Oceanicoccus sp. KOV_DT_Chl: one gene and its partner. The protein of the gene in region 2 binds, or shares a complex with, the protein of the main gene of each other region. Links are inferred from orthologs where the notes say so. Each region holds a gene or a part of one and is shown on either strand. Other genes may lie near its edges.

Evidence for each region.
Region 1: the proteins of groL (region 2) and metK are in contact, whole or in part, in a cryo-EM structure (PDB 8P4O), measured with the Escherichia coli proteins. The link is inferred for Oceanicoccus sp. KOV_DT_Chl from one-to-one orthologs.

What each region holds. Positions count from the first base shown.
Region 1 is NZ_FQLF01000002.1:1,674,988-1,678,110, forward strand. What follows is about bases 267-3,058. They hold metK (methionine adenosyltransferase), read left to right. Parts: upstream 267-949; coding sequence 950-2,167; downstream 2,168-3,058. Other genes in these bases: UNITIG_RS11625 (metalloregulator ArsR/SmtB family transcription factor), read left to right, coding at 267-911; ahcY (adenosylhomocysteinase), read left to right, coding at 2,230-3,058. Outside these bases: more of UNITIG_RS11625, read left to right, coding at 1-266; more of ahcY, read left to right, coding at 3,059-3,123. UniProt on the Escherichia coli protein: Catalyzes the formation of S-adenosylmethionine (AdoMet) from methionine and ATP.
Region 2 is NZ_FQLF01000005.1:53,138-56,455, reverse strand. What follows is about bases 134-3,120. They hold groL (chaperonin GroEL), read left to right. Parts: upstream 134-794; coding sequence 795-2,447; downstream 2,448-3,120. Other genes in these bases: UNITIG_RS17570 (SDR family NAD(P)-dependent oxidoreductase), read left to right, coding at 2,888-3,120; UNITIG_RS17580 (co-chaperone GroES), read left to right, coding at 446-739; UNITIG_RS17585 (FxsA family protein), read left to right, coding at 134-262. Also shown: more of UNITIG_RS17585, read left to right, coding at 1-133; more of UNITIG_RS17570, read left to right, coding at 3,121-3,318.

The DNA of each region.
Region 1 (3,123 bases), on a different replicon or contig from region 2:
ACCAGTTGCGGTTGGATATTTTGCGGGTACTCAATCGGGATTCCTACGGTGTGCTCGAACTGTGCAGCATCTTTGACACCAAGCAATCGGGCATGAGCCATCACCTGAAAATTCTCGCCAATGCCGGCCTGGTTAAAACCCGCCGAGAAGGCAATACTATTTTTTATCGTCGCGCCAACCGCAATAACAATTCTGAACTCACTGCCCTACAACAGGCCTTGCATCAGGTTATTGATAAGCAACCCAATTGCGAACAGCTACAAGATAAAATTGAACAGGTGCAACACAACCGCGCCGCGAACTCGGAAAACTTTTTTGCTGAAAACGCAGATAGTTTTCGGCAACAGCAAGAACAAATTGCTGCCTACGAATTGTATGGCCCTAATGCGATTGAAATGATTGGCCGTTGCTTTGGCAATCAGCGCCATCCCAAAGTGTTAGAAGTTGGACCAGGTGAAGGTGCATTCCTGGCGGAATTATCGCCACGCTTCCAACAAGTCTACGCTCTCGACAACTCACAAAAGATGTTAGACAAAGCCACCGTATTTGCTGAGCAAAGCGGCTTATCCAATATCAATTTTATTCAGGGCGATACCAAAGACCCGCAACTCGATAACCTCCATGCGGATTGCGCGGTAGTGAATATGGTTTTACATCACACCCCATCTCCTGCTGACATATTTTTCGACTTAGCAAAACTATTAAGAAAAGACGGGCAACTATTTGTTACTGATTTATGCAGCCATGATCAGGAGTGGGTGAAAGAATCCTGCGGTGATTTATGGCTGGGCTTTGCCCCGGAAGATTTAACCCAATGGGCCGCTGCCGCAGGATTTAAAACCGGTGAAAATATTTATCTGGCACAACGCAATGGCTTTCGTGTGCAGATAAGACAGTTCGTAAAAATTTAATTTAACGTTACAGCATTTTATTATCAGGAGAAGTATCCATGTCAGAGTATTCCGTATTCACATCAGAGTCAGTCTCTGAAGGCCACCCGGATAAAATGGCCGACCAGGTATCCGACGCGGTACTGGACGCGATTATTGCCCGCGACCCAATGGCCCGTGTCGCCGTAGAAACACTGGTCAAAACCGGTATGGCGATTGTTGCCGGTGAGCTCACCACGTCGTGCTATGTCGACCTGGAAGATATTATCCGCGACGTCATTATCGGCATTGGCTACAACAGCTCCGACGTTGGTTTTGATGGCGCCAGCTGTGCGGTATTAAACGCGATTGGTAAACAGTCGGTCGATATCAATATGGGCGTGGATCGCTCCAAGCCGGAAGATCAAGGCGCAGGCGATCAAGGTTTAATGTTTGGGTATGCCACCAACGAAACCGAAAGCCTGATGCCAGCAGCGGTGTATTATTCGCACCGTCTAGTCGAGCGCCAGGCGCAATTGCGTAAAGACGGCGTGCTGCCATGGTTGCGTCCCGATGCCAAATCCCAGGTCAGCTTGCGCTATGAAAATGGCAAGCCAGTAGCAATTGATGCCGTTGTATTATCCACCCAACACGATCCCGATATTTCATTAGATGATTTGCGCGAAGCCATTTTGGAAAACGTAGTGTTACCCGTTTTACCTAAAGAATGGTTGCATGAAAACACCCAGTACCACATCAACCCCACCGGCAACTTTGTCATTGGTGGCCCGGTAGGTGACTGTGGCTTGACCGGCCGTAAAATTATTGTTGATACTTATGGCGGCATGGCACGTCACGGTGGTGGTGCATTCTCGGGTAAGGATCCCTCTAAAGTGGACCGCTCTGCCGCTTATGCGGGCCGTTATGTTGCCAAGAATGTAGTAGCAGCGGGCTTGGCCGAGCGCTGTGAAATTCAGGTCTCTTACGCGATTGGCGTTGCCGAACCGACCTCTATTTCTATTAACACCTTTGGCACCGGTACCGTGTCCGATGAAAAACTAACCGCAGCGATTCGCGAAGTGTTTGACCTGCGTCCTTACGGCATTACTAAAATGCTGGATTTGCTACACCCCATGTATCAACTGACTGCGTCTTACGGTCACTTTGGTCGTGAACCATTTGAACATACCTATTCCTGGAAAGATGAAACCGGTGCTGAAAAGTCAGACACCTTTACCGCCTTTACCTGGGAAAAAACTGACAAAGTTGATGCGTTAAAAGCCGCCGTCAACGCCTAACCCCTTAGCCATTTACTTGCGTCGGGTCAGCACACTGACCCGACTTACCAAAGGACAAAAACATGACCGATTATAAAGTAGCAGACATTTCTCTCGCGGCCTGGGGCCGTAAAGAACTGGACATCGCCGAAACCGAAATGCCAGCACTGATGGCGATGCGCGCTAAATACAGCCCCAGCCAACCACTAGCGGGTGCCAAGATTTTAGGCTGTATCCACATGACCATTCAAACCGGCGTATTGATTGAAACACTGGTAGCACTGGGTGCAGAAGTGCGCTGGTCATCATGTAATATTTTCTCAACGCAGGATCACGCTGCCGCCGCTATCGCTGCTGCCGGTGTACCCGTTTATGCCTGGAAAGGTGAAACCGAAGAAGAGTATGAGTGGTGTTTGGAACAAACCATCTTAAAAGACGGTCAGCCTTGGGATGCCAATATGGTGCTCGATGACGGTGGCGATCTGACATTAATGCTACATGAAAAATACGGCCAGATGCTAGACAATATCCACGGTATCACCGAAGAAACCACCACCGGCGTTCACCGCTTACAAGAGATGTTAGAAAAAGGTACTTTGAAAGTACCGGCGATCAACGTTAACGATTCCATCACTAAATCCAAAAACGACAATAAGTATGGCTGTCGCCACTCGTTAAGCGATGCGATCAAGCGCGGTACCGATCACTTGTTATCGGGTAAAAAAGCACTGGTTATTGGTTATGGTGACGTGGGCAAAGGTTCTGCACAATCTTTGAACCAGGAAGGAATGATTGTACGGATATCGGAAATTGACCCCATTTGTGCAATGCAGGCATGTATGGACGGCTTTGAAGTCGTATCACCTTACAACAACGGCATTAACACCGGCAAAGCTGAAGATACCAATAAAGCATTGTTAGAAAATACCGATATTGTGGTAACCACCACCGGTAACTTGAACGTGTGTGACTCAGCC
Region 2 (3,318 bases):
TGGTGCGCTGTTGCTCACCCCTGGGTTCGTGACGGATTTACTGGGTTTTGCTTGTTTGTTGCCGCCTACCCGCAAGTTAATGGTGGTGGCATTAGTCAAACGTGGCATATTGATGGCTACCCAGCAAGGTGCCGGTTTTCAGCGCCCCGCCGGCAGCGGGACTACCTCAGACCAGCCATTTACTGCCAGAAAGCATTTTAGCGACTCCTCCTCACGGCTTTCAGGCGATGTGCTGGATGGCGAGTATCGTCGAGATGATTAAGTAACCTGTTGTTTTTATTGTACAAATTATTGTTTTTAGCACTCTTTTGTATTGAGTGCTAAAAAAACTCTGTTGCACCCTTGATATACCTTTTTCCTACCCCCATATACCGTTGCATCCCGGGTTGTTCCGGATATTTTAACAATTCATAACCATTAACTTAGATTTTGGAGAACGACCAAAATGAACATTCGTCCCTTATACGATCGCGTTGTCGTACGTCGCAATGAAGAGGAAGCTACCTCGGCAGGCGGCATCGTGTTAACTAGCTCAGCTAAAGAAGTGCAGAACCGTGGTGAAATTGTTGCCGTAGGTGATGGTGCTGTACTTGAAAGCGGTGAATTACGTGCTTTGCAAGTTAAAGTAGGTGATAAGGTTATCTTCGCTCAGCACATGCACGGTGCAATCACTATTGAAGAAGACGGCGCTGACTACATCATCATGTCAGAAAGAGACATCGCTGGCGTTATTGCATAAGCGCAATAACGACCTCGGCAATTTCAATCTTACTTATTATAGTTAAAGGAAAAAGATCATGGCTAAGCAAGTAAAATTTGGTGACGAAGCTCGCCAAAAAATGCTATCCGGCGTTAACATTCTGGCTAACGCAGTTAAAACTACTCTGGGACCTAAAGGTCGTAATGTTGTACTGGATAAAGCGTTCGGTGCACCTACTGTGACTAAAGATGGCGTATCAGTAGCTAAAGAAATCGAGCTGGAAGACAAGCTTGAGAACATGGGCGCGCAGATGGTTAAAGCCGTTGCGTCAAGAGCATCTGATGATGCCGGTGATGGTACTACTACTGCTACAGTATTAGCTCAGGCAATCGTTAACGAAGGTCTGAAATCAGTGGCTGCTGGTATGAACCCAATGGATCTTAAGCGCGGTATTGATCAAGCGGTTACTGCGGCTGTTGCTGAAGTTCAGAAGATGTCTACGCCATGTGCTGACGGTAAAGCGATTGCACAGGTCGGTAGTATTTCTGCTAATAGCGATGTGCAAGTAGGTGACATCATTGCTGAAGCAATGGAAAAAGTAGGCAAAGAAGGCGTTATCACTGTTGAGGAAGGTAATGGTCTGGAAAATGAATTAGACGTCGTAGAAGGTATGCAGTTTGACCGTGGTTACCTGTCGCCTTACTTCATTACCAATTCAGAAAATATGTCGGTTGAGCAAGAGTCGCCATACATCCTTTTAGTCGACAAAAAGATTTCCAATATCCGCGAATTACTTCCTGTACTAGAGCAAGTTGCTAAAGCGGGTCGTCCTTTAGTGATCGTTGCTGAAGATGTTGAAGGCGAAGCGTTAGCCACATTAGTCGTTAACAATATGCGCGGTATTGTTAAAGTGTCAGCGTGTAAAGCACCTGGTTTTGGTGATCGTCGCAAAGCGATGTTAGAAGATATCGCTATTCTGACTGGCGGTACTGTGATTTCTGAAGAGGTTGGTTTAGAGCTAGAAAACACTACTCTTGAACACTTGGGTACTGCCAAGCGCTTCACTATGGATAAAGACAACTCTGTGATCGTTGATGGTGCGGGTAATGCTGCTGCTATTCAGGATCGTGTTGCCGCTATCCGTGTGCAGATCGAAAACACGACTTCTGACTACGACCGTGAAAAATTACAAGAGCGTGTTGCTAAATTGGCTGGCGGTGTTGCAGTCATCAAAGTTGGCGCTGCTACTGAAGTAGAAATGAAAGAGAAGAAAGCCCGTGTTGAAGATGCCTTGCATGCAACTCGTGCGGCAGTAGAAGAGGGTGTGGTACCTGGTGGTGGTGTGGCATTGGTTCGCGCGCTACAAGCCATTGAAAACTTGACCGGTGCTAATGAAGACCAGACTGTTGGTATCAACCTGGCCCGTCGCGCAATGTCTGCGCCACTGCGTCAAATCGTTGATAACGCTGGTGAAGAGTCGTCAGTGGTCTTGGATAAGGTAATGCAGGGCGAGGGTAACTTCGGTTACAACGCCGGTACTGGTGAGTATGGCGATATGATTGCTATGGGTATCCTTGACCCAGCTAAAGTAACGCGTACTGCGCTACAGGCTGCAGGCTCCATTGCCGGTCTGATGATTACTACTGAAGTAATGATTGCTGATATACCCGTAGATGCGGGTGCTGCACCAGCAATGCCTGATATGGGCGGTATGGGCGGTATGGGCGGTATGGGCGGTATGATGTAAGGCGTAAGCTTTATGTTAGCTGCCTGAGTTTTGTTACTCAGCACAATAAAAAGCCCTGACAGTAATGTCGGGGCTTTTTTTTAGGCCCAGATACGGGGTATGAGTGACTTCAATAGATCTAGCCCTTACTGAATTGTACAGTAGGTAAATATTTGGACGAAAAAAACGGTAATGGCCGGTAGGAATAGCGCAGGCAATATTAGTTTACAGTCTCGTTTAACTATTGAGCATCCACGCGAAGGGGCGGCACACTGTACCCGCACAACATATTGCTTATCTTAAAAGACTATTGGAGCTGTGCCGTCTTGAGGTGGCAGTCGCTGATATACCTGCCTAACAGATCCGGCTAGGTAGATGATACGTAATACGAAGAGTTTTCGAAGAATAATTATCGGATTTGTTCGACATACATCGGCATATCCCCGGCAAGGACTACTGTTATGTATAACACGTTAAAATGCACTTTTCGCAGCCTGATATCGCCCGTGATATTCGTTTCCATTCTGATCGGGTCGTTGCTTCCTGTGGGTAGTCACGCAGGCCTTCACTTAAGTAAAGAGCCACTTAAAAGCAAGCTACCTCCCGCCAAAGTTATCCCCGCTGATGCAGAGTATATCCCTACGGTGTTGGTCACTGGGTCAAACCGGGGTATTGGTTTAGAGCTTGTTAAACAGTTTGCTGCCAATGGCTGGAATGTTATCGCCACTGCCCGTAAGCCACAAAAGGCGATAGCGCTGAATAAACTCGCAAAAGGCAACGACAAGTTTACTGTCGTTCAACTTGATGTGACCAATGCCGATTCTATCGCTGCCATGGCCAAGATACTTCAAGGCCAGCCGATTGATGTATTGTTGAATAATGCAGGTGTCTA